DNA from 3 places in the Streptomyces sp. NPDC014907 genome. Region 1 is predicted to be linked to each of the others. Evidence: predicted binding sites of a transcription regulator. Region 1 holds the regulator's gene; each other region holds the start of a gene.
What was found. The regulator HrcA, encoded in region 1, represses chaperone genes, less so after heat shock. The targets are predictions, from matches to a motif close to TTNGCACTCNGNNNNNCNGAGTGCNAA.
Positions count from the first base shown of each region.

Region 2: a site for HrcA is predicted at 7,808-7,834, ahead of groL (chaperonin GroEL). Genes of this name have one in related genera too.
Region 3: a site for HrcA is predicted at 3,254-3,280, ahead of groES (co-chaperone GroES). Genes of this name have one in related genera too.

Region 1 covers NZ_JBVHEG010000002.1:418,586-428,361, forward strand. The annotation lists gene ACZ3IL_RS07355 (ribonuclease Z) at 1-311, opposite strand, end outside; gene ACZ3IL_RS07360 (histidine triad nucleotide-binding protein) at 315-674, opposite strand; gene ACZ3IL_RS07365 (tetratricopeptide repeat protein) at 752-1,900, opposite strand; gene ACZ3IL_RS07370 (ATP-binding protein) at 1,897-3,288, opposite strand; gene ACZ3IL_RS07375 (16S rRNA (uracil(1498)-N(3))-methyltransferase) at 3,491-4,234, opposite strand; gene ACZ3IL_RS07380 (nitronate monooxygenase) at 4,231-5,313, opposite strand; gene dnaJ (molecular chaperone DnaJ) at 5,422-6,558, opposite strand; gene hrcA (heat-inducible transcriptional repressor HrcA) at 6,559-7,578, opposite strand; gene ACZ3IL_RS07395 (MBL fold metallo-hydrolase) at 7,725-8,453, shown strand; gene ACZ3IL_RS07400 (DUF3097 domain-containing protein) at 8,464-9,264, shown strand; gene hemW (radical SAM family heme chaperone HemW) at 9,274-9,776, opposite strand, start outside.
Region 2 covers NZ_JBVHEG010000011.1:150,364-160,139, reverse strand. The annotation lists gene ACZ3IL_RS24880 (serine hydrolase domain-containing protein) at 1-149, opposite strand, end outside; gene ACZ3IL_RS24875 (TetR/AcrR family transcriptional regulator) at 318-977, shown strand; gene ACZ3IL_RS24870 (DUF4031 domain-containing protein) at 1,138-1,407, opposite strand; gene ACZ3IL_RS24865 (hypothetical protein) at 1,454-1,810, opposite strand; gene ACZ3IL_RS24860 (MurR/RpiR family transcriptional regulator) at 1,943-2,860, shown strand; gene murQ (N-acetylmuramic acid 6-phosphate etherase) at 2,940-3,884, shown strand; gene ACZ3IL_RS24850 (eCIS core domain-containing protein) at 4,008-5,699, opposite strand; gene groL (chaperonin GroEL) at 6,012-7,640, opposite strand; gene ACZ3IL_RS24840 (cold-shock protein) at 8,300-8,503, opposite strand; gene ACZ3IL_RS24835 (MoaD/ThiS family protein) at 8,952-9,230, opposite strand; gene thrC (threonine synthase) at 9,262-9,776, opposite strand, start outside.
Region 3 covers NZ_JBVHEG010000001.1:933,512-943,287, forward strand. The annotation lists gene ACZ3IL_RS04125 (hydroxyacid dehydrogenase) at 1-863, shown strand, start outside; gene groL (chaperonin GroEL) at 1,054-2,682, opposite strand; gene groES (co-chaperone GroES) at 2,800-3,108, opposite strand; gene ACZ3IL_RS04140 (polysaccharide deacetylase family protein) at 3,757-4,716, opposite strand; gene ACZ3IL_RS04145 (THUMP-like domain-containing protein) at 4,825-6,012, shown strand; gene ACZ3IL_RS04150 (polysaccharide deacetylase family protein) at 6,317-7,168, opposite strand; gene ACZ3IL_RS04155 (hypothetical protein) at 7,271-7,516, opposite strand; gene tsaD (tRNA (adenosine(37)-N6)-threonylcarbamoyltransferase complex transferase subunit TsaD) at 7,528-8,625, opposite strand; gene rimI (ribosomal protein S18-alanine N-acetyltransferase) at 8,625-9,086, opposite strand; gene tsaB (tRNA (adenosine(37)-N6)-threonylcarbamoyltransferase complex dimerization subunit type 1 TsaB) at 9,110-9,769, opposite strand.

The DNA.
Region 1 (9,776 bases):
CGCAGCCGTTCGAAGAAGTGCTGTCCACTCGCCGGGTAGTGGGCGGTGACCGGGTGCGGGACCCGGTCGAGGTTGATCCGCTGGATCACCCCGGCCAGGCCGAGCGAGTGGTCGCCGTGGAAGTGCGTGACGCAGATCCGGTCGAGGTCGTGCGCGGCGACGCCGGCCTTCAGCATCTGCCGCTGGGTGCCCTCGCCGGGGTCGAACAGGATGCCCCGGCCGTCCCAGCGCAGCAGGTAGCCGTTGTGGTTGCGGTGCCGGGTCGGGACCTGGCTGGCGGTTCCGAGGACGACCAGTTCGCGTACGGACACGGTCTAGCCGGGGGGCCAGGCGAGGCCGCGTCCGCCGAGGACGTGCGCGTGGACGTGGAAGACGGTCTGGCCCGCGCCCTCGCCGGTGTTGAGGACGATCCGGTAGCCGCTGTCCTCGGTCTTCTCCTGCGCGGCGATCTCGCCGGCCTCGCGCAGCAGGTCGGCGGCGACGGCCGGCTCGGCGGCGGCGAGGGCGGCGGCGTTCGGGTAGTGGAGGCGCGGGATCACCAGGACGTGGGTGGGCGCCTGGGGGTTGATGTCGCGGAACGCGACGGTCGTCTCCGTCTCGCGGACGACCGTCGCGGGCACCTCCCCCGCCACGATCTTGCAGAACAGGCAGTCGCTCTGCGGCTCTCCGGCCATGGCCCGGGCCTCCTCGCCTCCGTCGGTCAGTACACGCGCATGCTATCCGCCGCCGGCGGGCCCGTTGCCCCGGCCGGTCAGTCCCTGGGCGCGCGGCGTTTCAGGGCGGACCGGCTCACCCAGTACGTGACGATCACGGCCCAGAACAGCGGCGTCCCGAGCCCGCCGACCGTTCCCGCGCCGAGGGACCAGAGGACCGTCGTCGCCACCGAGTGGAGCCCGAGGAGCCCCACGGCCGCCGCCATGGCGATCACCGGCCGGCAGCTCCGGGCCACCAGGAACATCGGGCGGCGCAGCCGGGGCGGCACCCGGCGGGCCATCCACAGCGCCCAGCCGCCCCAGGCGCCGGCGAGGACGGCCGCGCCGACCAGGAACGGGACGACCGCCCCGGCCCCGGACGCGCCGCCGCGGACGGGGGCGGAGCCGAACGCGGAGGCGACGAAGCCGACGAGCGCGACCCAGCGGGCCCCGGCCACGGCGTTCCAGGCCATGGCCTCCAGGTTGTAACGGGCCTTGCGGTCCTGGAGGTCGAGGGCGGCGGAGGCGACGAATCCCTCGGCGGCCTGCGTCCACGCCCCGCGCCGGAACCAGCGGCGGCGCAGCCGGAGGAGCGAGAGGTTGTTGTGGGCCTCGCTGCTCTGCGGGTTGAGGCGCAGCGTCGTCTCGTACGCCCGCTGCGCGGTGGCGTGGTCGCCCAGGCGCTGGGCGGTGAGGCCGACCAGGAAGTGGGCCGCGTCCTCCTCGGGGGCGAGGCGCACGGCGGTCCGGGCGGCCTCGTACGCCTCGATGGTGCGCGCGGGCGTGCGGGCGTGCTCGCCGTGTTCCGTGAGGGCGGTGCCGAGCGCGTAGTGGGTGCCCCAGTGGTGCGGGGCGAGCGCGACGGCCCGCCGGGCGGTGGACTCGGCCTCCTGGAACCGCTTCCCGGAGAGGAGGATCTGGACGCGCATCAGCCACGCGCCGAGCAGTTCGGGCTCGGCCCGCAGCGCCTGGTCCACGGCGGCCAGGGCGGCCGCCGTGGCCTCGCTCCGGTGGTGGCAGCGGGCGAGCAGGACCAGGGCCCCGGCGTCCTCCGGTTCGGTCGCCAGGTGCTGGGCGACGAGCGCACCGGCCTGTGCGTACCGTCCGGCCTCGTACAGGGCCTCGGCGCGCCGCAGCGCGGTCGGGGCGCCGGGGACGCCGCGCGCGTCCGGAGCGTCCCGGGGTCCCGGGACGTCCCGCGCGGTCACAGCTTGCGCTTCCGCTTGAGGTGGGCGAGCAGGTCGTCGTAGAGGCCGCCCTCGTTGGCGAACATGGCGACGTTGCGGGCGGCGGCGAACCACGGTTCCGTGGACGGCCTGATCTGCCGGGCCGCGCCGAGCAGGTCCTTGGTGGTGATCAGGCGGACGGAGCCGGTGCGGGCGGAGTCGAGGAGCGCGGCCTCGGCGGCCGTCTCGCAGACGTGGGCGAGGTCGGCGCCGGAGAAGTCCTCGGTGGCCCTGACGAGCTTGCCGAGGTCGACGGCCTCGACGGGGCGCTCGCGCAGGTGGTAGCGGAGGATCGCCTCGCGGGCGGCGGCGTCCGGCGGCAGGACCAGCAGGGTGCGGTCGAGGCGGCCGGGTCGGCGCAGCGCGATGTCCACGTCCCAGGGGGCGTTGGTGGCGGCGAGGACGAAGACGCCCTCGTTCCCGGCGCCGCTCGCGACGCCGTCGAGTTCGGTGAGGAGCTGGTTGACGACGTTGCGCAGGCCGCTGTGGTGCGTGCGGGAGCGCTTGGCGCCGAGGGCGTCCAGCTCGTCGAGGAAGACGACGCAGGGGGCCTGGCGGCGGGCGGTCTCGAAGATGTCGTGGATGTTCTTCTCGGAGGCGCCGATCCACATGTCGAGGACGTCGGAGAGCGAGACGGTGAGGAAGTTCGCGCCGAGTTCGCCCGCGACGGCACGGGCGATGAAGGTCTTGCCGCAGCCGGGCGGGCCGTAGAGGAGCAGGCCGCCGCGGAGCGACTTGCCGTACAGCCTGCGCAGTTCGGGGTTGCGCATGGGGGCGAGGAAGGCGGCCTCCAGGCGGTCCTTGACCTCCTCCATGCCGCCGACGTCGGCCAGGCGCACGGAGCCGGGGGCGTCGACGTCCCAGGCGTCGGCGTCCCCGGCGGTCCCCTCGCCGTCGGCGGCCTGCGGGTCCTCCAGGAAGCGGGGCCCGACGAGGTCCCGCACCTGCTGCTCGGCCGCGTCCCAGTCGAAGGGGGCGGGAGCGGCGCCCGGCGCGGAATCCCGGGTGTCCGGGGCGGGAGGCTCCGCGGCGGGGTCCGGGGCCGGCGTCTGCGCGGCGGGAGACTCAGCGGCGGGGCCCGGGGGCTGCGGGGTGGGGGCCGGGGCCTGCGCGGCGGGAGACTCAACGGCGGGGCCCGGGGCCTGCGCGGCGGGGCCGGTCGCGGGCAGCCCCATGGCGCGGGCCATCAGGGCGCGGGCGCCCGGGTCGCCCGGCGCGTGCTGGAGGGCGACGGCCGCCTCCGCGACGGCCTCGTCGCCGCGCCCCTCCGCGAGGAGGAGTCCGGCGAAGTGGAGACGCAGGGGCACGTCGCCGGGAGCGGCGGCCACGGCGGCGCGGAGACTGCGGATCAGGGGGGACTCGTCGGCCATGCGGCCACCCTAAGGAGCCCCCTGGGGCGGCCGTCCACCGGGTTCGTCCGTCCTCTTTCCCGTACGCCGCTCCGCACGGGACGGACGGACGCGCCGCCGGGGAGGAAGAACGGACGGGCGGCCGTCGTCCGGCCCGGTGACGGCGCGCGGGCACCGGCACCGGCCTCCGGGGCGGGTCTTGGGGCGGGCCCCGGGGCGGGCCCTAGCTCCAGCGACCCGTGCGCCCCAGGACCAGGGCCGCCGCCGCCGTACCGGCCGTGGAGGTGCGCAGCACGCTGCGGCCCAGCCGGTACGGCTTCGCCCCGGCCGCCTCGAAGACGGACAGCTCCTCCGGGGAGACCCCGCCCTCGGGGCCGACGACCAGCACGACCGAGCCCTTCGCGGGGAGGCCGGCGGTGGCGAGCGCGCCGCTGGGGTGGTCGCGGTCCTCGTGCAGGACGGCCGCGAAGTCGGCCTCCGCGAGGAGGGCGGCGACCTGCTTGGTCGTCATGAGGTCCGCGACCTCGGGGAAGCGGGTGCGGCGGGACTGCTTGCCGGCCTCGCGCGCGGTGGACCGCCACTTGGCGAGGGCCTTGAGGCCCCGGTCGCCCTTCCACTGGGTGATGCAGCGGGAGGCGGCCCACGGGACGATCGCGTCCACGCCGGTCTCCGTCATGGTCTCGACGGCCAGCTCGCCCCGGTCTCCCTTGGGGAGCGCCTGGACGACGGTGATCCGGGGCTCCTCCCCGGGGTCCTCGTGGACCTCCGCGATCCGCACGGTGAGCCGGTCCTTGCCCTCGGCGGCGAGCACCTCGCAGGCGGCCCAGCGGCCCCGGCCGTCGGCGAGGACGAGCTCCTCGCCCTCCCGCAGCCGCTTCACGGAGACGGCGTGCCGGCCCTCGGGGCCGTCCAGGAGGAAGGTCCCGGCGCCGGGGACGGCGTCGACGACGAAGACGGGTGCGGTCATGGGGTGCTCCTGTGGGACAGCTCGGAGAGCGCGGTGCCGAGTTCGGCGGCGAGGACCTCGACCAGCCGCCCGGCGGGGAGTTCGCGGGCCAGGCGGTGGCCCTGGCCCGCCCACAGGGCCATGCCCTGGGCGTCGCCCGCGCCGGCGGCGGCCCGGCGGAGGGGGGCGGTGAGGTGGTGGACCTCGGGGTAGGCGGCGGGGGCGTACGGCCCGTGCTCGCACATGAAGCGGTTGACGAGCCCGCGCGCCGGACGCCCGGAGAAGGCCCGGGTGAGGGCGGTCCGGGTGAACAGCGGGTCCGTCAGGGCCTGTTTGTGCAGCGGGTGGGCGCCCGACTCCGGGCAGGGCAGGAAGGCGGTGCCGAGCTGCGCGGCGTCGGCCCCGGCGGCGAGGACGGCGGCGATCTGGGCGCCGCGCATGATCCCGCCGGCGGCGACGACGGGCAGTCCCACGCTCTCGCGGACCTGGGTGACGAGGGTGAGCAGTCCGGTGCCGGGCGCGCCGTCCTCGTCCGGGTCGTCGCGGTGCGTGCCCTGGTGTCCGCCGGCCTCGACGCCCTGGACGCAGACGGCGTCGGCACCGGCGCGCTCGGCGGCCAGGGCCTCCTCGGCGGAGGTGACGGTGACGACCGTGTACGTGCCCGCGCGGGCGAAGGAGGCGAGGACCTCGGACGCGGGGCAGCCGAAGGTGAAGGAGACGACCGGGACCGGGTCCTCCAGGAGGATGGCCAGCTTGGCGTCGTAGGCGTCGTCGCGGGAGTCGTCGGTCCCGCCGAGCGGGGTCTCGTACCAGGCGGCCTCGCCCGCGAGCTGGTGGCGGTACACCTCGACGGCGGCGGGGTCGGCGGCCGGGCCGTCCCCGGGCACGAAGAGGTTGACCCCGAAGGGGCGCGCAGTGAGCCCGCGTACCCGTTTGACCTCCTGGTACAGGCTTCCGGCGGTCTTGTAGCCACCGGCCAGGAAGCCGAGCGCCCCGGCCTCGCAGACGGCTCCGGCGAGTTCGGGACAGGAGGCGCCACCCGCCATGGGGGCCTGCACGATCGGGAACCGGGAGAGGCCGTTCAGTGCGGTGGTGGACATACGGGCATCGTTTCATGCCGCCGCGCGGGGGCGGGAAAGGGCCGGGCACGGGAGGGGGGCGGCACCGGAGTGCCGCCCCTCTCCCCGCCGTCTCCGGCCGGACGCCCGTCAGCGTCCGTTGAACGCGTCCTTCAGCCGCGAGAACAGCCCCTGCTGTCCCGGGTGGAACTGGCCGGTGGGCCGTTCCTCGCCGCGCAGCTTGGCCAGCTCGCGCAGGAGGCGCTCCTGCTCGGCGTCGAGCTTGTTCGGGGTCTGGACCTCGACGTGCACGACGAGGTCGCCGCGCCCGTTGCCCCGCAGGTGGGTGACGCCGCGCCCGTGCAGGGGGATCGACTGGCCGGACTGGGTGCCGGGCCGGATGTCGATCTCCTCGATGCCGTCGAGGGTCTGCAGCGGCACCTTGGTGCCGAGCGCGCCCGCCGTCATCGGGATCGTCACCGTGCAGTGCAGGTCGTCGCCGCGCCGCTGGAACGTGTCGTGCGGGGTCTCGTGGATCTCGACGTACAGGTCGCCGGCGGGGCCGCCGCCGGGGCCGACCTCGCCCTCGCCCGCGAGCTGGATGCGGGTGCCGTTGTCGACGCCGGCCGGGATCTTGACCGTGAGGGTGCGGCGGGAGCGGACCCGTCCGTCGCCCGCGCACTCGGGGCACGGGGTCGGGACGACGGTGCCGAAGCCCTGGCACTGCGGGCAGGGGCGGGAGGTCATGACCTGGCCCAGGAAGGAACGGGTGACCTGGGAGACCTCGCCCCGGCCGCGGCACATGTCGCAGGTCTGCGCGGAGGTGCCGGGCGCGGCGCCCTCGCCCGAGCAGGTCGCGCAGACGACGGCCGTGTCGACCTGGATGTCCTTGGTGGTGCCGAAGGCCGCCTCGTTGAGGTCGATCTCCAGACGGATCATGGCGTCCTGGCCGCGGCGGGTGCGCGAGCGCGGGCCGCGCTGCGAGGCCGTGCCGAAGAAGGCGTCCATGATGTCGGAGAAGTTGCCGAAGCCACCGGCTCCGAAGCCGCCCGCGCCGCCTCCGCCGGAGGACGAGAGCGGGTCGCCGCCGAGGTCGTAGACCTGCTTCTTCTGCGGGTCCGAGAGGACCTCGTAGGCGGCGTTGATCTCCTTGAAGCGTTCCTGCGTCTTCGGATCGGGATTGACGTCCGGGTGCAGCTCGCGCGCGAGCCTCCGGAAGGCCTTCTTGATCTCGTCCTGGGACGCGTCGCGGCGCACGCCGAGTACGGCGTAGTAGTCCGTGGCCACTTACGACTCCGCCAGGATCTGTCCGACGTAACGTGCCACTGCGCGTACCGCTCCCATCGTTCCGGGGTAGTCCATGCGGGTCGGGCCGACCACGCCGAGTTTGGCGACTGTCTCGCCGCCCGAACCGTAGCCGACCGAGACGACGGACGTGGAGCTCAGCCCCTCGTGGGCGTTCTCGTGCCCGATGCGTACGGTCATGCCCGATTCCTTGGCCTCGCCGAGCAGCTTGAGGAGCACGACCTGCTCCTCCAGAGCCTCCAGGACGGGCCTGATCATCAGGGGGAAGTCGTGTCCGAAGCGGGTGAGATTGGCGGTGCCGCCGATCATCAGCCGCTCCTCGTGCTCCTCGACGAGGCTTTCGAGGAGGGTCGCGAGCACGGTCGAGACCGTGGCGCGGTCCTCGGCCTCCTCGAAGGACTCGGGGAGGTCCTGCACCAGCTGCGGCACGTCGGCGAAGCGACGGCCGACGACCCGGCTGTTGAGCCGGGCCCGCAGGTCGGCGAGGGAGGTCTCGCCGAAGGGCGCCGGGCAGTCCACGAGCCGCTGTTCGACCCGGCCGGTGTCCGTGATGAGGACGAGCATCAGGCGGGCGGGGGCCAGCGAGAGCAGTTCCACGTGCCGGACGGTCGAACGGGTCAGCGAGGGGTACTGGACGACGGCGACCTGACGGGTCAGCTGCGCGAGCAGCCGGACCGTGCGGCCGACGACGTCGTCCAGGTCGACCGCGCCGTCGAGGAAGTTGTGGATGGCCCGCCGTTCGGGCGTCGACAGCGGCTTGACGCCCGCGAGCCGGTCCACGAACAGCCGGTAGCCCTTGTCGGTCGGGATGCGGCCGGCGCTGGTGTGGGGCTGGGCGATGTAGCCCTCGTCCTCCAGCACGGCCATGTCGTTGCGCACGGTGGCGGGCGACACGCCGAGCTTGTGGCGCTCCGTGAGCGCCTTGGAGCCGACGGGCTCCTCCGTCCCGACATAGTCCTGGACGATGGCGCGCAGCACTTCGAGTCTGCGTTCGCTGAGCATCGTGCGCACCTCCAGCTGTCGTCGTCGTTCCGGTTGCTCCGCTTTTGGCACTCGCCGTGTCCGAGTGCCAACGGGCCCCGGCCAGTGTACGGCGGCACACAACGCTCCTGGCAAGGAGGCGGCGCCCCACCGGTTAGCGTCGCCGCATGGATGTGGACTGGGAAGCGTGCGGATGGGAACGGCTCGCGGACGGGGTGGGCCGGCGACGGCTGCCCCGGTGGGACGCCACGGTGGGCCTCGTCCTGGGGGAACGGGCGGTGCTCCTGTACGACACGGGGTCGTCGCTCACCGAGGGCGCGGAGCTGCGGGCGCAGGTGGCGGAACTCACGGGCGGACGGAGGGTGACGCACATCGCACTGGGCCATCCGCACTTCGACCACGTGTTCGGCGCGGCTGCCTTCTCGGGCGCGGAGGTCCTCGGCGCGGTCGGGACGGACGAACTGCTCGGCCGGGAACGGGACCGGGAGGCGCTGCGCGCGGACGCGGTGCGGAACGGCCTGGACCCGGAGGCCGCGGCGGAGGCGGCGGACGTGCTGGTGGCGCCGAAGCACGTGGTCTCCGGCGAGCGGACCCTCGACCTGGGCGGCCGGCAGGTGCTCCTGGCGAACGTCGGCCCCGGGCACACGGGCCACGACCTGGTGCTCCTGGTCCCCGGCCCGCCCGAGGTGGTCTTCTGCGGGGACCTGGTGGAGGAGTCGGGCGAGCCGCAGGCGGGTCCGGACGCGATCCCGTCCCGCTGGCCCGACGCCCTGGACCGGCTCCTCGCGCTCGGCGGCGAGGACGCGGTGTACGTGCCGGGGCACGGGGCGGTGGTGGACGCCTCGTTCGTGCGGCGCCAGCGGGAGGAACTGGCACACCGCTTCGAGGTGTCATAACGTCCTGCGAATGCGCAGCTACAACCCGGACCTGACGCCCCCCTGGAAGCGCCCGGCGCCCGTCCCGGAGGTCCCGGCCGACCGGGACCTCGTCGTGGAGGAGGTCGCGACGGGCTTCTGCGGGGCGGTGATCCGCTGCGAGGCCGGCACGGTCACCCTGGAGGACCGCTTCGGCAAGCACCGGGTCTTCCCGCTGGAACCGCGCGGCTTCCTCCTGGAGGGGAAGGTCGTGACCCTGGTCCGCCCCTCCGCCGCCCCGGCGCGCCCCACCCGCACGGCCTCCGGCTCGGTGGCGGTGCCGGGCGCACGCGCGCGCGTGGCGCGGGCGGGCCGGATCTACGTCGAGGGCCGCCACGACGCGGAACTGGTCGAGCGGGTCTGGGGCGACGACCTGCGGATCGAGGGCGTGGTCGTGGAGTACCTGGAGGGCGTGGACGACCTGCCGGCGATCGTCGCGGAGTTCGGTCCGGGGCCCGACGCGCGCCTCGGCGTCCTGGTGGACCACCTGGTCCCGGGCTCGAAGGAGTCCCGGATCGCGGCGCGCGTGACCTCGCCGGACGTGCTGGTCGTCGGCCACCCGTACATCGACGTCTGGGAGGCGGTGAAGCCGTCCTCGGTGGGCATCCCCGCCTGGCCGGCGGTCCCGCGCGGCCAGGACTGGAAGACGGGCGTCTGCCGCGCCCTGGGCTGGCCGGAGAACACGGGCGCGGCCTGGCAGCACGTCCTGTCGCGGGTCACCTCGTACAAGGACCTGGAGCCGGCGCTGCTGGGCCGGGTGGAGGAGCTGATCGACTTCGTGACGGCGCCGTAGGGGCCGCCCTCAGTCCACCAGGTCCCGCACCACCGCGTCCGCGAGCAGCCGCCCCCGCAGGGTCAGGACGGCCCGCCCGGCCCCGTACGGGCCGGGGTCCAGGAGGCCGCCCTCCAGGGCCTTGCGGGAGGCGGCGAGCCCCGCGGGCCTGAGCAGGGCCAGCTCGACCCCGTCCCGGAGGCGCAGCTCCAGCAGGATCCGCTCCACCCGCCGGTCCTCCCCGGAGAGGAGCTCGCGTCCGGCACCGGGCGACCTGCCGGCGGCGAGGGCCGCCGCGTACGTCCCCGGGTGCTTCACGTTCCACCAGCGGACCCCGCCCACGTGGCTGTGGGCGCCGGGTCCCGCGCCCCACCAGTCGGCGCCGCGCCAGTACAGCTCGTTGTGGAGGCAGCGCCCGGCCTCCGAAGTGGCCCAGTTGGACACCTCGTACCACTCGAAACCGGCCCCGCCCAGGACGGAGTCGGCCATCAGGTACCGGTCGGCGTGCACGTCGTCGTCGGTCATCGGGACCT
Region 2 (9,776 bases), on a different contig from region 1:
GGGCGGCCGGTGGCGAGGTCGGCGACGCCCGCGGCGCCGCGCCAGACCCGGTCGCCGTCGCGCACCTCGGCGAACAGGCCCGGCACTCCGGCGCGGTGGACGTCCTCGAGGGCGGCGTCCAGCGCCGCCGCGTCCAGGTGGTTCCTCACGGCATGTGTCCTTCCGGTCGTTCGGGTGGGACCCGCGCCGGCCGTCCGGTCCGGACGGCGGGGAGCGTGGGGCGTGCCGATACGGCCGGCACGCTCATGTCCTCATTATGCACGCACCGCGTGCAACGCCAAGTGCACGAGTAGACTGAGCGCGGCGAGAGGAGCCGGATGACAGGCCGAAGGCGTTGGTCGACCGAGGAGATCCTGGACGCGGCGGCGGAACTGCTGCGCACGAGCGGCGCGGAGTCGTTCAGCGTGCGCAAGCTCGCCGCGACCCTCGGGACCGACTCCTCCAGCCTGTACCGGCACTTCCGCAGCAAGACCGAGCTGCTGCGCGCGGTCGCCGACCGCATCCTCCTGGCCGCGATGGACGGCTACCGTCCCGAGGGCGACTGGAAGCGGCGCGTCACCACCCTGGCCCTGTGTCTGCGGGAGGCCTTCGGCCGGCAGCCCCAGCTCGCCGCGGTCTGGGGACGCTACGCCTCGGGCGGCGCCGGCTCCCGGCTGGTCATGGAAGAGGTGCTGGGGGCCCTGCGCACGTCGGGACTGCCCGACGAGGAGATCCCGGCGCGCTACCACCGGCTCGCGGTGCTCATCGCCTCGCTGATCGCCTCCGAGGCCGGAGTCGGCACCGTCACCCCGGAAGAGCACGAACAGGGCATGGAGCTGTTCCGCGTCGCGGTGCTCGGCGCCGACCCCGAGCACTTCCCCGCCCTGGCCCACTTCGCCCGTGACATGCGCCCCCTCGGAGCGGACCGCCGGGCCGCGTTCGAGGAGATCCTCGCCGCCCAGCTCGCCCACATCGAGGCCTCGGTCCGCCCGGCCTAGGCGTATTGCCCTGTGAGGCGCCTGTGGGGCGGGGGACGCGCCCGGACGCGGCGCCGTCCGCGCGGAGGGCGGGCCCGGGGCCGGGGCCGCGCCGGGCCCGGGGCGCGGGCGGGCCCGGGACGCGGGCGGGCCCGGGACGCGGGCGGGTCCCGGGCGGGCGTCAGGCCGCCGGACGCCCCTTCGGCCGCCGCAGGCCCGCCCCCGTGAGGCGGCGGAGCAGCTCCTTCGAGCCGACCTCGACCGCGCCGCCGGACACCGCGGCCGCGTACCGGTCGGACGGGATGTCGTAGTGGTCCCGCTCGAAGGCGCGGAGCGGGACGCCCAACGCGGCGGCGAAGGCGTGCAGTTCCTCGAAGGAGACGTCGCTGACCAGGTGCGACCACATGCGTCCGTGGCCGGGCCAGGTCGGCGGGTCGATGTAGAGGGTCATCCGCGCGCCCCTTCCGGCCCGGACCTCCCGGCCGTCCTGCGCCCCCTCACGTCAGGCCGCCCACCGGTGCCACCACCACGCCCTGCTTGCCGCAGACCCAGTGCGGGTCTGGGCCCAGCTCGGGCTCCACGTCCAGGGCGTGCGGGTCGCCCGAGGAGCAGACCGGGCAGATCGGCCAGCGGCCGTACCGTTCGAGGAGGGCGTCCTGCACGTCCTGGGCGACGAGCCCCGCGACGTACGCCACCCCCTCCGGCCACTGCTCGACCCACCAGCGCCGGTGGGTCACCGCGTCCTCCACCATCGACACCATCTCGGCGGCGGCGACCTCCCGGGCCGCCAGGTCGGCCAGTACCAGCGCACGGGCGGTGTGCAGCGCCTGCTCCACGGGGTCGATGTCGTCCATGCCCTCATTGTCACCCGACGGGGGCCGAGGACGACGGGCTCCTTCCCGGCCGGAGCCCTCCGGGGCCTCCAGGGCTTTCCGGAGGCTTCCGGGGGCTTGTCGCCCCCCGCTTTCCGAAAGTATCTTTCAGATGTGATCAATGACGTGAAGGAAAGTTTCAGCGGCGAGGCGCCCCCCGCCCCCGCCGCGCTCGCCGCCAAGGTGCGGACCCTCGCGCCGTCCATGACCCGCTCCATGCAGCGGGTCGCCGAGGCCGTCGCCGGCGACCCCGCCGGCTGCGCCGCCCTCACCGTCACCGGCCTCGCCGAACTCACCGGCACCAGCGAGGCGACCGTCGTCCGCACCGCCCGCCTCCTCGGCTACCCCGGCTACCGCGACCTGCGCCTCGCCCTCGCCGGGCTCGCCGCCCAGCAGCAGTCCGGCCGCGCGCCCGCCGTCACCGCCGACATCGCCGTGGACGACCCGATCGCCGACGTCGTCGCCAAACTGGCCTACGACGAACAGCAGACCCTCGCCGACACCGCCGCCGGGCTCGACACCGTCCAGCTCGGCGCCGCCGTCGCCGCGCTCGCCACCGCCCGCCGCGTCGACATCTACGGCGTCGGCGCCTCCGGCCTCGTCGCCCAGGACCTCGGCCAGAAGCTGCTCCGCATCGGCCTGGTCGCCCACGCCCACAGCGACCCGCACCTCGCCGTCACCAACGCCGTGCAGCTCCGCTCCGGGGACGTCGCCCTCGCCATCACCCATTCCGGTTCGACCGGCGACGTCATAGAACCGCTCCGGGTCGCCTTCGACCACGGCGCCACCACCGTCGCGATCACCGGCCGCCCGGACGGCCCCGTCACGCAGTACGCCGACCACGTCCTCACCACCTCCACCGCCCGCGAGAGCGAACTGCGCCCCGCGGCCATGTCCTCCCGCACCAGTCAACTCCTGGTGGTGGACTGCCTGTTCACCTGCGTCACCCAGCGGACGTACGAAACGGCCGCCCCGGCCCTGGCCGCCTCGTACGAGGCCCTGGCCCACCGCCACGCGCCCCGCGCCCGCTGAACCGCGCCCCGCACCCGCCGGGGCCCGCCTCCGTGAAGCCCCGGCCCCGACGCCGCCCCCCGTACCGAAAGAGCCGCACGTGTCCCCTTCCGCTTCCACGTACTCCGAGCTCCGCGCCCAGCTCGCCACCCTCGCCACCGAGGCCTTCCGCTCCGAGCTCGCGGAGATCGACCAGCTCCCGACCCTGGACATCGCCCGCACCATGAACGGCGAGGACCAGAGCGTCCCCGCCGCCGTCGCCCGGGTGCTCCCCGCCGTCGCCGCCGCCATCGACGCCACCGCCGAGCGGATGGCCCGGGGCGGCCGGCTCGTCTACATGGGCGCCGGGACCGCCGGACGCCTCGGCGTCCTCGACGCCAGCGAGTGCCCGCCCACCTTCAACACCGATCCCTCGCAGGTCGTCGGCCTGATCGCGGGCGGACCCTCCGCCATGGTCAAGGCCGTCGAGGGCGCCGAGGACTCGCGCGAACTCGCCGCCGCCGACCTGGACGCCCTCGGCGTCACCGCCGACGACACGGTGGTCGGCGTCTCCGCCTCCGGCCGCACCCCGTACGCCGTCGGCGCCGTCGAACACGCCCGCGCGAAGGGCGCGTTGACCATCGGACTGTCCTGCAACGCGGGCAGCGCGCTCGCCGCCGCCGCCGAGCACGGCATCGAGGTCGTCACCGGCCCCGAACTGCTCACCGGCTCCACCCGGCTCAAGGCGGGCACCGCCCAGAAGCTCGTGCTCAACATGATCTCGACCATCACGATGATCCGGCTCGGCAAGACGTACGGGAACCTCATGGTCGACGTCCGCGCCTCCAACGAGAAGCTCCGGGCCCGTTCGCGGCGGATCGTCGCCCTGGCCACCGGCGCGCCGGACGAGGAGATCGAGGCCGCTCTCGCCGCCGCCGACGGCGAGGTGAAGAACGCGATCCTGATCATCCTCGCCGACGTCGACGCCCCCACCGCGGCCCGCCGGCTGAAGGACTCCCAGGGCCGTCTCCGCGCGGCGCTGCATCCGGCCGGGCCCACCGCGTGACCGCACCGCTCCGCCGCCACCGCGACCCCCGTCGGCATCGGCGGAGCCCGGACGGAGCCCCTGCCCCACGGAGGCCCTGATCGTGTCGTCCACGAGCGTCGTCCACGCTCGTGGACGACACGTTCAATCCGCCTGGGAGTTCCGCCGGGTGTTGGGCGGCGTCTTGGACTCCCTGAACGTGAGGTCCTCGCCGTGCGCGCGGAACAGCTCGCTGACGTACGCGTCGAACTCGGCGACCCGGGACTGGCGGGAACGCAGCGCGGAGAGCTCCTCCCCCTGCTGCTTGTTGACCTGGCTCTGCTTCTCGTGCCAGGCCCCGTCACCGGGGGCCTTGGGCACACGGTCGAACTCCTCCTGGTTCCGTACGAGGAAGCTGCCGACCTGCACCAGTTCTTGCCGACCGGACTTCGCGTCGGGTTCCGCCCGGTAGACGACGATCTCGAGTCCGTCCGCCTGCCCGGTTCTGATCCGTTCCCTGAGAAGGGGCCACTCGATCCGGTTGAGCACGCTCGAATCCGTCGTGCCGTCCAGAACGCTGGCCGTGACACGGCCCGTCAGGGCCTCCACGTACGAACTCGACAGCCGCTCCCAGAGCGCGCTGAAGGTCGGGGACGAAGTCCACCCCGGGAGGCCGAAGAGCAGGCCGTCGAAGATCCGGCCCTGGATCGAGGACTCCAGCACCACGCCGCGCCCCACGCTCGCGTTGTCGACGGAGACGGCCGCTCCCAACTTGGACCAGAGGTGGGCGTGGTCCGCGGACTGTGCCGCACAGCGTTCCAGGGCCTGGCCGAACCCCTCTTTGCCCTGGTTCCTGACGTACCAGTCGTACTGGATCCTGTTGCCGTACACCCCTTTCTGCTGCAGTCCCTCCATGACGCGGCCGATGACCGCGCCGTTCACGGGAGTCGGCCCGTCGGCCGCGAGGTCCCGCTCGACGATCGCGAGCAATTCGTCGATGGCACCGGTGAAGCCGGAGTCCTCGGCGAGCCTGCCGATACGCGAGATCCGCTGCTTCAGCTCGGCCCGGTCGGCGGAGAACGCGCTCCGCCGCTCGGCGGTCCCCGGCCCCGAGGAGGCCTCCGAACCCGTGGAGCCCGTCGGGGACTTCTCCGGCAAGGTGGCCGGTGCCCGTTGTACCGACGCGTCCCCGGGCCGCGCTCCCGCGCCGTGGGGCGCCGCGTCGGCCTCCGCCCGCCGACCGGGGGCCGGGGCCGACATGACGCGGCGCGCGTTGGCCTCGGCCGCCCGCTCGAAACGGTCGGACGGGTCGGAGACCTGCAGGCCGGAGCCGTTGTCGGCGCCCGCGACCGGGCCCTGGCGCTGCTGGACGACATGGGTGAGTTCATGGGCGAGGGTGTGCCTGTCGCCGCCTCCCTCACCGATGACGACGTGACTGCCGGAGGTGTAGGCGCGGGCCCCGATCTCCGCCGCCGAGGCCCTGGCGGCTCCGTCGTCGTGGACGCGCACGTCGGAGAAGTCCGTGCCGAAACGGGACTCCATGTCGGCGCGCGTCGTCTCGTCGAGCGGCCGGCCGCCGGAACGCAGGACGTCGTGGACGGCGGAGCGCTGCACCGGGGGCCCGTGGCCGCAGCCGGCGTCGTGCCGGTGCTGTTCCCGCGCGTCGTCCCGCGCTCCGGGGTGCCCGGCCCGGCGGAGCAGCTGGACGACGGCGGCGTTGCCCGCGCCGCTCTGCAGGGCGAGGAGAGCGGCCTGCGGGGTTCCGGCGCCGCCGGCCTGCCGGGCCGGGGGTGCGGGGCTCTGCGCGCGGCTGTCCTTTTCCGGGGCCGAGCGCCGGACGTTCGCTTCGGTCGACACGAGTCCTCATTCGGAAGGGGCGGGGGCTCTCTTCTGGATACCGGGCCCGTGGGCGCGCGGACAGAGCCGGAAGGGCAGTGCCGGGGGCCGGCGGACGGGACCGGAAGGGCAGCAGCCGGTACGGCCCGGGGAGGCGGGTGTCGCGGGAGCGGCGGGAGTCGCGGGAGCGGCAGGGGCCGGGAAGGCGCGGGCCGCCGGGGCCGGGAGGCGCGAGTCGTGGTGTTCGGGAAACGCGCCGAGGGCGGCACCCCCCTCACGGGGGGTGCCGCCCTCGGCTGTCGCGTTCGGCGACGAACCACCGATCCCTGGGGATCAGAAGTCCATGTCACCGCCCGGCATGCCGCCGCCGGCCGGCGCGGCGGCCTTCTCCGGCTTGTCGGCGATGACGGCCTCGGTGGTGAGGAACAGCGCGGCGATCGACGCGGCGTTCTGCAGCGCGGAGCGCGTCACCTTCGCCGGGTCGATGATGCCCTCGGCGATGAGGTCGACGTACTCGTTGGTCGCGGCGTTCAGGCCGTGGCCGACGGGCAGGTTGCGGACCTTCTCCGCCACGACGCCGCCCTCGAGGCCGGCGTTGACGGCGATCTGCTTCAGCGGGGCCTCCAGGGCCAGCTTCACGATCGCGGCACCGGTGGCCTCGTCACCGGAGAGGTCGGCCTCCAGCTTCTCGAAGACGGTCGACGCCTGGAGCAGGGCCACGCCACCGCCGGCGACGATGCCCTCCTCGACGGCCGCCTTCGCGTTGCGGACGGCGTCCTCGATGCGGTGCTTGCGCTCCTTGAGCTCGACCTCGGTCGCGGCACCGGCCTTGATGACGGCGACGCCACCGGCGAGCTTCGCCAGGCGCTCCTGGAGCTTCTCGCGGTCGTAGTCCGAGTCGCTGTTCTCGATCTCGGCGCGGATCTGGTTCACGCGACCGGCGACCTGCTCGCTGTCACCGGCACCGTCGACGATGGTGGTCTCGTCCTTGGTGATGACGACCTTGCGGGCGCGGCCCAGCAGGTCGAGGCCCGCGTTCTCCAGCTTGAGGCCGACCTCCTCGGAGATGACCGTGCCGCCGGTGAGGATGGCGATGTCGTTCAGCATGGCCTTGCGGCGGTCGCCGAAGCCCGGGGCCTTGACCGCGACGGACTTGAAGGTGCCGCGGATCTTGTTGACGACCAGGGTCGACAGGGCCTCGCCCTCGACGTCCTCGGCGATGATCAGCAGCGGCTTGCCCGACTGCATGACCTTCTCCAGGAGCGGGAGCAGGTCCTTCACGGAGGAGATCTTGGAGTTGACGATCAGGAGGTACGGGTCGTCGAGCGACGCCTCCATGCGCTCCATGTCGGTGGCGAAGTACGCCGAGATGTAGCCCTTGTCGAAGCGCATGCCCTCGGTGAGCTCCAGCTCCAGACCGAAGGTCTGGGACTCCTCGACGGTGATGACGCCTTCCTTGCCGACCTTGTCCATCGCCTCGGCGATGAGCTCGCCGATCTGGGTGTCGGCGGCGGAGATGGAGGCCGTGGAGGCGATCTGCTCCTTGGTCTCGACATCCTTCGCCTGCTCGAGCAGGGCGCCGGAGACGGCCTCGACGGCCTTCTCGATGCCGCGCTTGAGGGCCATCGGGTTGGCACCGGCGGCGACGTTGCGGAGGCCCTCGCGGACGAGCGCCTGGGCGAGGACGGTGGCGGTGGTCGTACCGTCGCCGGCGACGTCGTCCGTCTTCTTGGCGACTTCCTTGACCAGCTCGGCGCCGATCTTCTCGTACGGGTCCTCGAGCTCGATCTCCTTGGCGATGGAAACACCGTCGTTGGTGATCGTGGGGGCACCCCACTTCTTCTCGAGGACGACGTTGCGGCCCTTGGGGCCAAGGGTGACCTTGACGGCGTCAGCGAGCTGGTTCATGCCGCGCTCGAGACCGCGCCGGGCCTCCTCGTCGAACGCGATGATCTTGGCCATGTGAAGTGGTCCTCCCGGACATGGGGTGGATAACGCTCCAGGACCGCGCCGACGCCCGCGACGGACGGCCTCCGGTTGCTCCGCGCGGTTCCTTGCCCCACGCGGCCGACGGCCTCGTCTACCCGATCCTCGTAGCACTCTCACCTTCCGAGTGCTAACGCCAATGATTAGCACTCGCCCTATGAGAGTGCAAGCGACTCTCGGGTTTCGGGCGGGGAACCGGGGGTTCCGGAAGGCGGCACGGAAGCCCGGACGGGAAGCCCGGCGGGCGGGAAGCCCGGCGGACGGGAAGCCCGGCGGGCGGGAAGCCCGGCGGGCGGGAAGCCCGGCGGGCGGGAAGCCCGGCGGGCGGGAGGGCCGGCGGGCGGGAGGGCCGGCGGGCGGCGGCCCGGAGGACGCGGGGCGGGGCGGCCCGGGTTGCGCGCGGACCGGGGGCCCGGCGGGCGGCGACTCGGAGGGCGCGGGGCGGCCCGAGTCCCGGGCGGACGGAGGCCCGGCGGGCGGTGGGGCGGAGGACGCGGGACGGGTCCCGCGCGGACGGGACGCCGGCGGCCGGCGGCCGGGAAGGCCCCCCGGGCCGGGAACGCGTGAGGGGCCCGCGTCCCTTCCGGGACGCGGGCCCCTCGACGGCGTTGCGTCGGTGGCCGATCGCGCCGCGCTCAGACGGCGAGCTTGACCATGTCCGCCTGCGGACCCTTCTGGCCCTGCGAGATCTCGAACTCGACTCGCTGTCCTTCTTCGAGGCTGCGGTAGCCATCCATCTGGATCGCGCTGTAGTGGACGAAAACATCCGCACCACCGTCGACCGCGATGAAGCCGTAGCCCTTCTCCGCGTTGAACCACTTGACGGTGCCCTGAGCCATGCCTAACTCCCCTGTTACTGGCCCTTGCGCGGGGCCGCACTTCACGAACCCCGGGTCAGACCCTGCGCCGGAACGCGTCGACCGCGGCTGAATGTATCTGCCCAACTGCCCTCTGCAACAGGCCGTTCGAGCGAGAATTCTGGGCACGCCGGAAAGGAGGAAAAGGGAGAATCCCTTGAATCTTCGGGCAAGTCGGGCCCGGCAAAGCGCGCAGAAGGTGCACAACGTGCGCACGGTTTGGCCACTTCTTGTCATGTCGAGGGGCGTTCTCATATGCGCCCGGCATGAGCGGGAGAGGGGGCTTCCCCAACTCTACCGCGTTCAACCATGCAGAATTGCCCCTTCCGCTTACGGGCGCGGAAGGGGCAATTCAAGGGCGATTCAAGAAGGACGGGACGGGAGGGGCGGGAGAGGAGGGGCGGGACCGCGGAACGCGGGCGCCCTCCGTTCAGCAGCCCCCGGCGACCGCGGGGATGATCGAGACGCCCGCGCCGTCCGGCGTGGCCGTCTCCAGACCCTGCTCGAAGCGCACGTCGTCGTCGTTCACGTACACGTTGACGAAGCGGCGCAGCTTGCCCTGGTCGTCCAGGACGCGGGCGGCGATGCCCGTGTGGTTCTTCTCCAGGTCCGCGATGACCTCGGCGAGGGTCGCGCCCTCGGCCCGCACCTCGGACTGCCCGGCGGTGTAGGTGCGGAGGATGGTGGGGATACGGACGTTCACGGCCATGACTTCGTAACCTTTCGGGGACCGGAGGGCTTCAGCGCGCCAGGCCGGCGTCGCGGAACGCGTCCAGGCTCGGGCGGATGGTGGCGGTCGCCTGCGAGGTGTCGGCCACGGCGTCCAGGGTCTTGAGGCCGTCACCGGTGTTGAGGACGACGGTGGTCAGTTCCGGGTCGAGGAGGCCGTTCTCCACGAGCTTGCGGGTGACGCCGACGGTCACGCCGCCCGCCGTCTCCGCGAAGATGCCCTCGGTCCGCGCGAGCAGCTTGATCGCGTCCACGATCCGCTCGTCGTCCACGTCCTCCACGGCACCGCCGGTGCGGCGGGCGATGTCCAGGACGTACGGGCCGTCGGCCGGGTTGCCGATGGCGAGCGACTTGGCGATCGTGTCCGGCTTCTGGGGCCGTACGACGTCGTGGCCGGCCTTGAAGGCGGCCGACACCGGGGAGCACCCCTCGGCCTGGGCGCCGAAGATCCTGTACGGCTTGTCCTCGACCAGGCCCAGCTTGACGAGCTCCTGGAGACCCTTGTCGATCTTGGTGAGCTGGGAGC
Region 3 (9,776 bases), on a different contig from region 1:
GGACCGCCGCCGCGCTCGCGGAGGCCGAGATCCTGCTCACCTGCTGGGGGGCGACCCCGCTCACCCCGGAGGTCCTGGACCGGGCGCCCCGGCTGCGGGCCGTCGTCCACGCGGCCGGATCGGTCAAGCACCACGTCACCGACGCCTGCTGGGAGCGGGGGCTGAGGGTCACCTCGGCCGCCGCCGCCAACGCGCTGCCGGTCGCCGAGTACACGCTCGCCGCGATCCTCTTCGCCGGGAAGGGCGTCCTGGACTCGGCCCGGCGGTACGCCGGGCTCCGCGCCGGCCACGACTGGCTCGCCGAGTCCGCCGGCCGGGGCAACTACCGCCGCACGGTCGGCATCGTCGGCGCCTCCCGCATCGGCCGCCGGGTGATCGACCTCCTGCGCCCCTTCGACTTCGAGGTCCTGCTGTACGACCCGTACGCCGAGGCCCCGCCCCCGGGTACGGAACTCGTGGGCCTGGACGAACTCTGCGCCCGCAGCACGGTCGTCTCGGTCCACGCGCCGCAGCTCCCGTCCACGTACCGCATGATCGGCGCGGCGCAGCTCGCGGCGATGCCGGACGGGACGACCCTGATCAACACCTCCCGGGGCTCCCTGGTGGACGAGGCGGCCCTCCTCCCCCACCTCGTCGCGGGCCGCCTCCACGCGGTCCTCGACGTCACGGACCCGGAGGTCCCCCCGCCGGACTCCCCCCTCTACACCCTTCCGAACGTCCTCCTCACCCCGCACGTGGCCGGCTCGCTCGGCAACGAACTGCACCGGATGGCGGACCGGGCGGTGGACGAGGTGGAGCGGTACGTACGGGGGGAGGCGTTCGCGGAGGAGGTGCGGGCGTCGGACCTCCGGCGGTCCGCGTAGCCGGGCGGGGCCGGGCGCTTCCGGGAGGACGGCGGCGGTACGGCGCGTCCGGGCCGCCGGGGCCGTCCGGTGCCGCGGGAAACCGAAACCGCGAACGCCGGGACCATCGAGAACACCGCGAACGCCGAAAACACCGAGGCCCGGTGCCCCCGCGACGGGGGCACCGGGCCTCAGTGGTCAGTTACGCGCCTCAGTGGGAGTGGCCGTGACCGTGGCCGTGGCCGTGGTCCGCCGGCTCCTCTTCCTTCTTCTCCACCACGAGGGTCTCGGTGGTGAGGAGGAGGGAGGCGATCGAGGCGGCGTTCTCCAGGGCGGAGCGCGTCACCTTCACCGGGTCGATGACGCCGGCCTTGACCAGGTCGCCGTACTCGCCGGTCGCGGCGTTGAAGCCCTGGCCCTTGTCGAGCTCCGCCACCTTGGAGGTGATGACGTAGCCCTCCAGGCCGGCGTTCTCGGCGATCCAGCGCAGCGGCTCGACGGCGGCGCGGCGGACGACCGCGACACCCGTGGCCTCGTCGCCGGTCTTGCCGAGGTTGCCCTCCAGGACCTTGACGGCGTGGACGAGCGCGGAGCCACCACCGGAGACGATGCCCTCCTCGACCGCGGCGCGGGTCGCGGAGATGGCGTCCTCCAGACGGTGCTTCTTCTCCTTCAGCTCCACCTCGGTGGCGGCGCCGACCTTGATCACGCACACGCCGCCGGCCAGCTTCGCGAGGCGCTCCTGGAGCTTCTCGCGGTCCCAGTCGGAGTCGGTGGACTCGATCTCGGCCTTGATCTGGTTGACGCGGCCCTGCACGTCCTCGGAGTTGCCGCCACCGTCGACGATGGTGGTGTCGTCCTTGGTGACCGTGACGCGGCGGGCGGTGCCGAGCACGTCCAGGCCGGCCTGGTCGAGCTTGAGGCCGACCTCCTCGGCGATGACGGTGGCGCCGGTCAGCGTCGCCATGTCGCCGAGCATCGCCTTGCGGCGGTCGCCGAAGCCGGGGGCCTTGACGGCCACGGCGTTGAAGGTGCCGCGGATCTTGTTCACGACCAGGGTCGACAGGGCCTCGCCCTCGACGTCCTCGGCGATGATCAGGAGCGGCTTGCTGGCGCCGGCCTGGATGACCTTCTCCAGGAGCGGGAGCAGGTCCTGGATCGAGGAGATCTTGCCCTGGTGGATCAGGATGTAGGGGTCGTCGAGGACGGCCTCCATGCGCTCCTGGTCGGTCACCATGTACGGGGACAGGTAGCCCTTGTCGAAGGCCATGCCCTCGGTGAAGTCGAGCTCCAGGCCGAAGGTGTTGGACTCCTCGACGGTGATGACGCCGTCCTTGCCGACCTTGTCCATCGCCTCGGCGATGAGCTCGCCGACCTGCTGGTCCTGCGCGGAGAGCGCGGCGACGGCGGCGATGTCGGACTTGTCGTCGATCGGGCGCGCGGTGGCGAGCAGCTCCTCGGACACGGCCTTGACGGCGGCGTCGATGCCCTTCTTCAGGGCGGCCGGGGAGGCGCCGGCGGCCACGTTGCGCAGGCCCTCGCGGACGAGCGCCTGGGCGAGCACGGTGGCGGTGGTGGTGCCGTCGCCCGCGATGTCGTTGGTCTTGGTCGCCACCTCCTTCACCAGCTGGGCGCCGAGGTTCTCGTACGGGTCCTCGATCTCGACCTCGCGGGCGATCGTGACACCGTCGTTGGTGATGGTGGGGGCGCCGAACTTCTTGTCGATGACGACGTTGCGGCCCTTGGGGCCGATCGTCACCTTCACCGTGTCGGCAAGCTTGTTGACGCCGCGCTCAAGGGCGCGACGGGCGTCCTCGTCGAACTTCAGGATCTTCGCCATGGGAGCGGTTCAGCCCTCTCGGAATCGGGTGGAACGAACCGCGCCCCGGGGCGCCTGGAAGGGGCCTCGGGGCGCAGCTCAAAGCATCTGCTTCAGGTACTTCGGTACTTCGGTGAACTACTTCTCGATGATCGCGAGCACGTCGCGGGCCGAGAGGACGAGGTACTCCTCGCCGTTGTACTTCACCTCGGTGCCGCCGTACTTGCTGTAGAGCACGACATCGCCGGTCTTGACGTCGAGCGGCAGGCGCTCGCCGTTCTCGAAGCGGCCCGGGCCCACGGCCAGGACGACGCCCTCCTGGGGCTTCTCCTTGGCGGTGTCCGGGATGACCAGGCCAGAGGCGGTGGTCTGCTCGGCGTCGAGCGGCTGGACCACGATGCGGTCCTCGAGCGGCTTGATGGCAACCTTGGAGCTGGTGGTCGTCACGATCCGACCTCCCCCTTCGGAGATCACGGGGTTGACTGTCTGAGGTGGCGAACCAGGTGGATCCGTCGTCGCGGGTGCCGGACCTGCCCGTCGCTGTGTTGGCACTCTCCGGTGGGGAGTGCCAGAGCCGAGACTATGGCCGCGATTAGCACTCGGTCAAGCGGAGTGCCAATTGATCGCTCCGTGGCGTGATCGGGGGCGCGCTCGTGCGGGGTCCTCCCGCGGAGGATCGCTCCCCCTCGCTCCCCGTACGGACCTCTCCCCCGCCTCCCGTACGGACCTCTCCCCCGCCTCCCGTACGGGCCTCTCCCCCGCCTCCCGTACGGACCTCTCCCCCGCCTCCCGTACGGGCCTCTCCCCCGCCTCCCGTACGGGTCTCCTCCACGCTTTCCGTACGGGTTCCCTCTCCGCCTCCCGTACGGGGACCCCCCGCGTTCCCGCAGCGCCGTTCTCCGCCGCTCCCCCGGGCCCCCGCACGGGCGGACGCCGGGGCGGGCGGCTCCGGGGAGCGGGGCCCCATCCGTTCCGCCGCCTTCCGGCCGAGCCGTTCGATCGGGTCGACCGGGGAGGAGCAGGCCGGGAGGGCGAGGAGCGAGCCGGTCACGGCCAGGGCGGCGGCGGTCCGCCGCCACCCGCACCTCACCGGTCTCACACGTAGTCCTCCAGCTTCGCCACCGCGTACCCCTTGGCCGTGATCACGTTCATCACGTGGCGGACCATGTCGGCCATGCTGCCGTCCCAGTCCTCCTTGCCCCGGAAGTGGGTGAGCACGATGTCCCCGGGGTGCAGGTCCCGGTCCCACTCGCGCCACTCCATGCGGTCGGGGAAGGCCTCGGCCGCCCAGAGCGGGACCGCCCTGATGCCGCAGGACCTGGCCGCGCGCAGCGTGTCGTCGTTGTAGTTGCCGTACGGCGGGCGGAAGAGTTCGGGCCGCTTGCCGAACTTCTTCTCCATGACCTCCTGCATGCCGCAGATCTCGTGCTTCTGCTCGTCGTACGAGAGGCCGGGCAGGTAGCGGTGGTGGAGGGTGTGGTTGTGGAGGGCGACCCCGCCCTTCTGGGACTTCTGCATGCGGGAGAAGTAGGCGTAGTCGTCGCTGACGACGTAGTCGCTGAGGAAGGCGCTGTACGGCAGCCGGAGCTCGTCCATCATCCGCAGCAGCTCGGGGTCCTTCTCCGCGCCGTCGTCGATCGTCAGGAAGACGACCTTCTCCTTGGTCGGCACGGTGGTGAAGACGGGCGGCATGCCGTCGCTCTTCGTCTCGAACCCCTTGCGGGTGCTGATCCGCGGCTTGACGGCCGGCGGGGCGGGCGCTTCGAGCGGGGGTTTCGCGAGGCCCCACTTCCGGGCGGCGAGCACGCGGGCGGCCCGCTGGGCGCGGAGTTCCTCGGCCCGCGTCCGGGGGGCCGCCTTCCGTTCGGCCCCCTGCTTCGCGGCCTGCTGGCCGGCGGCGGGGGCGGGCGGCGCGGCGCGGTCCGGAGCGGCGGCCCCGGAGCAGGCCGTGGCGACGGCGGCGAGGGCGGCGACGACGAGCGCCGCCCCGGACGTCCGGCGGGATCGATGCGCGCCCTTTGCCATCTTTTCTTCCTTTTGTCGTACGAGCTGCATGGCGCCGCATCCTGTCAGCGCGGGAACCCTTCCGGGCCCGCGACACCGCCGTACCGCGCCCGCCGTCCCCCGGCCGGCCCACAGCCCTCCAGGGACCACAATGGGGCGGTGACCGACCTCGCCTCCTTCGCCGCCCTGTTCACCCCCGAGGGGCAGGCGCTCCTCACCGCCCTGCGCGACCACGACCCCGCCCGGGAGCTGGCCGTGGCCTCCCGGCTGCGCCGCGACCACCCGGTCGAGCTGGTCACGGCCGCGCTCGGCCAGGCACGGCTGCGGCAGCGGGCGGTGGCGAAGTTCGGGGCGGAGGACGCGTTCCGGATGTACTTCACGCCGAACGGCGTCGAACAGTCGACCCGCGCCCCGGTCGGGGCGCACCGGGCGGCCCGGATGAAGGCGCTGGGCGTCGGCAGCGTGGCGGACCTGTGCTCCGGGATCGGCGGCGACGCGATCGCCCTCGCCCGCGCCGGGATCTCCGTCCTCGCCGTCGACCGCGACCCGCTGACCGCCGAGGCGGTCCGCGCCAACGCCGAGGCGCTCGGCCTGTCCGGCCTGATCGAGGTCCGGTGCGCGGACGTGACCGAGATCGACACCGGCCCGTACGACGCCGTCTTCGTGGACCCGGCGCGGCGCGGCGGCCGGGGCAGGATCTTCGACCCGGAGGCGTACTCGCCGCCGCTGTCCTGGGCCGTCGAGGCGGCCCGGAAGGCCCCGCACGCCGCCCTGAAGGTGGCCCCGGGCATCCCGCACGAGGCCGTTCCGGCGGAGGCCGAGGCCGAGTGGATCTCGGACGGCGGGGACGTGAAGGAGGCCGTGCTCTGGTTCGGCACGGAGCCCGGCGCGCGCCGGGCCACCCTGCTGCCCTCCGGCGCGGGCCTCACCGGACGCGGGCTGCCCGACCCGGCGGTCCGGCCGGTCGGCCGTTACCTGTACGAACCGGACGGCGCCGTGATCCGCGCGCACCTCGTCGCCGAGGTGGCGGAGGAGCTGGACGGCGGCCTGATCGACGAGACGATCGCGTACGTCACGGCGGACGCGCTCGTCCCCACCCCGTACGCCGCCGCGTACGAGATCACCGACGTGCTCCCCTTCAACCTCAAGAAGCTGAAGGCGCTGCTGCGGGAGCGCGAGGTCGGCACCCTGACGGTGAAGAAGCGCGGCTCGGCGGTCGAACCCGAGGAGGTCCGGCGCAAGGTGAGGCCGAAGGGCCCCCACGCGGCGACGGTGCTGCTCACCCGGGTCGCGGGGGCCCCGGCGATGCTGATCGGAAGCCCCGCCCGGCCGGCCGGCGAGCGGTGAGCCGCACCGCGGCGGGGGACGGCACCGGCCGGCGGGAGGCCTCGGGACGGGGCGGCGCGGGAGGGCTCAGGACGGGGCGGCGCGGGAGGCCTCAGAACGGCGCCACGCGGGAGGCCTCAGGGCGGGGCCGCGCGGCCGGGCGCCGTACGGGCCGCGCCCGTCTCCCGCGCCCGTCTCCCGCGCCCGCCCGAGCGGCAGCGCCCGCTCGCTCTCTCCTCGCGGATGCGGCGGCGGGGCCTTCCCCCGCCTTCCGCTCCTACGACGAACGGGAACCGCCCCCGTCGGCACCGCGCCCGGAAGGACCTCAGACGTAGTCCTCCAGGCGCGCCACCGTGAAGCCCTGCTCCCGGATGCGGCGCAGCAGGGTGGCCGTCATCTCGGTCATCGTGCGGCCCTTGAGCTCGGAGGGGCCCCGGAAGTGGGCGAGGACGATGTCGCCGGGGTGGAGCTTCCGGTCGCCGCGCTGGTACTGCATGTTCTTGATCTGCATGGACTCGCGCCACAGCACGATCGCGTCCACCCCGCACGCCCCGGCCGCCGTGCGCGTGGCCTCGTTCCAGTTGCCGTACGGCGGGCGGAAGAGGCGCGGGGTCCTGCCGTACCGGTCCGCCAGTTTCCTCTGCTGGCCGCAGATCTCCCGGCGCTGGGCGTCCGGGGAGAGGGTGCGCAGGTTCGGGTGGGTGAGGGTGTGGTTGGCGACGCCGTGGCCCTGGGCGACCAGCGGGTCGAAGTACCCGTAGTCGGCGCGGACGGCCGCGTCGGTGAGGAACATGGTGAAGGGGATTCCGAGGTCCTTCATCATCGTGACGAAGCGGGGGTCCTTCTCCGCCCCGTCGTCGATCGTGAGGAAGACGATCTTCTCCCGGGTGGGGATCTCGCTGATCACCGGCACCGGCTGCCCCGCCCGCCGGACCACCGGCTTCACCGCCGGCGGGGCGGGCGGCGCCGGGAGGGGTTCGAGTCCCCACGCGCGGTACGCGGCGGCGGTCCCGGGGGCCGCCGGGGCCCCGGCCGGGGGCGCGGGCGAGGGGACGGACGACGTCCTCGGGGCGGGCGCGGACGCGGGCGCGGGCGCGGCGGGGTGCTGCGCCGTGCAGCCGGTCACCAGCAGGGCCGAGGCGGTCAGGGCCGCCCAGAGCGCGATCGTCTTCTTCACGCGCGGGGAGATGCCCCCGCGCGTCGAAAGGTTGCCCGAACGGCGTCCGTGTGTCCGATCCGACTCCCCGTGCGGCCGGGGCGGCCGCACGGGAGGAGGGGGCTACTCCACCGCCTCGAACCGCCAGCGGTGGACCGGACGGCTGATCAGCTCCGCGTCCGGCTCCGGCAGTTCCGGCAGCTCGGCGCCGAACGTCTCCGCCTCCCACCAGGTGAGGACGAGGACCCGGTCCTGGGGCGCCCGGAAGACCTCCCGGCGCACCGGCTCGCGGGCGAGGACCCGGGACCGTTCCCGGGCCCATTCCAGGAGTTCGGCGCCCCGGCCCCGCGCGGCCCGCGCCTCCCACATCAGCGTGAGCCTCACGGGTACAGGTTCTCCTCGCCGGTCTCGTGCACGTGGTCGTGGTGGTGGGCGCCCGGCACGTGCGGGTCCGTCACCGGCAGCGACGAGTCCGCCGACAGCTCCAGGTCGGAGGCGGCCCGGTTGCGGGCGACCATCTCCGCGCCGAGGGCCGCGACCATCGCGCCGTTGTCGGTGCACAGGCCCGGCCGGGGCACCCGCAGCCGGATTCCGGCGCGGTCGCAGCGCTCCTGGGCGAGGGCCCGGAGCCGCGAGTTCGCCGCCACGCCGCCGCCGATCATCAGGTGGTCGACGCCCTCGTCCTTGCAGGCCCGGACGGCCTTGCGGGTGAGCACGTCCACGACCGCCTCCTGGAACGACGCGGCCACGTCCCGCACCGGCACCTCCTCGCCGGCCGCCTTCTTCGCCTCGATCCAGCGGGCCACGGCGGTCTTCAGGCCGGAGAAGGAGAAGTCGTACGCCGGGTCCCTGGGGCCGCTCAGGCCGCGCGGGAAGGCGATGGCGGCCGGGTCGCCCTCCCTGGCGAGCCGGTCGATGACCGGTCCGCCGGGGAAGCCGAGGTCGAGGACGCGGGCGATCTTGTCGAAGGCCTCGCCGGCCGCGTCGTCGATGGTGGCGCCCATCGGCCGGACGTCGGAGGTGATGTCGGCGGAGAGCAGCAGCGAGGAGTGGCCGCCGGAGACCAGGAGGGCCATCGTCGGCTCGGGCAGCTTCCCGTGCTCCAGCTGGTCGACGCAGATGTGCGAGGCGAGGTGGTTGACGCCGTAGAGCGGCTTGCCGAGGGCGTAGGCGTACGCCTTGGCCGCCGAGACGCCGACGAGCAGCGCGCCCGCGAGGCCGGGCCCGGCGGTGACGGCGACGCCGTCGAGGTCCCGGGCGGAGATCCCGGCGGTCCTCAGCGCGCGCTCGATCGTCGGGACCATGGCCTCCAGGTGGGCGCGGGAGGCGATCTCGGGCACGACGCCGCCGAAGCGGGCGTGGGTGTCGACGCTGGAGGCGACGGCGTCCGCGAGGAGGGTGGTTCCCCGGACGATGCCGACGCCGGTCTCGTCGCAGGAGGTCTCGATGCCGAGCACCAGCGGTTCGTCAGCAGCCATCAGATATCGGTCCCGGTTCCTTGAACGGTCAGTCGCATCACGAGCGCGTCGATGTTCCCCGGCTGGTAGTAGCCCCGCCGGAATCCGATGGGCTCGAAGCCGAAGCGCTCGTAGAGCTTCTGGGCCCTGGTGTTGTCCACGCGCACTTCGAGCAGGACCTCGTCGCACTCGAAGGCGGTGGCGTGCTGGAGAAGGTCGGTGAGGAGCCGGGCGCCGAGGCCCGTGCCCCACTGGTCGCGGGCGACGGCGATGGTCTGCACGTCCCCGAGGCCGCCGGCGGCGGCGAGTCCGGCGTACCCGACGAGCCTGCCGCCGGGGTCCTCCGCCACGACGTACCGGCGCGTGGCGCCCGGGCCGCGCGCGTGCGCGAGCTCCGACCAGAACATCCCTTCCGACCAGGCGTCCTCGGGGAACAGCTCGCCCTCCAGGGCGAGCACCGGTTCGATGTCCCACCAGCGCATCTCGCGCAGTTCCGCGCCGCCGGTCACTTGGGCGTGACCACCTTGTAGTTCTTGGGCACCTGGGCGTCGGGGCGGCGCAGGTACATCGGCAGCGGGTCCAGGAAGCCCCCGGCGTCCCCGGCCGCCAGCCTCTCCGCCGCGAGGGCGGCGATCGCGGCGGCCGACTGGTGCTCGGGGTCGCGGGCGTCGGGGAAGTCCCCGGGGTAGAGGCGGGCGCCCGCGCCGACGACCGGGAGCCCGGCGAGCGCGCCGGCGATGTCGGCGGGCCGGTCGACGGCGGCGTCGGTCACGCGGGTGCGGGAGTCGTCGTACCGCGCCCAGTAGACCTCCTTGCGGCGGGCGTCCGTGGCGACGGCGAAGGGCCCGTCGATCCCGGAGGCGTACGCGAGGCCGTCGAGGGTGCACAGGCCGTGCACGGGCACGCCGAGCGCGGACGAGAAGGCCGCGGCGGTGACGAGGCCGACGCGCAGGCCGGTGTAGGGGCCGGGGCCGACGCCGACGACGAGGCCGGTGACCGCGTCCAGGGTCAGTCCGGCCTCCCGGAGGACCCGGTCCACGGCGGGCATCAGCAGCTCCCCGTGGCGGCGGGCGTCGACCTGGCACGACGAGGCGACGACGGCCTCGCCGTCGTGGAGGGCGACGGTGACGGCGGGGGTGGCGGTATCCATGGCGAGCAACAGCACGCGAACA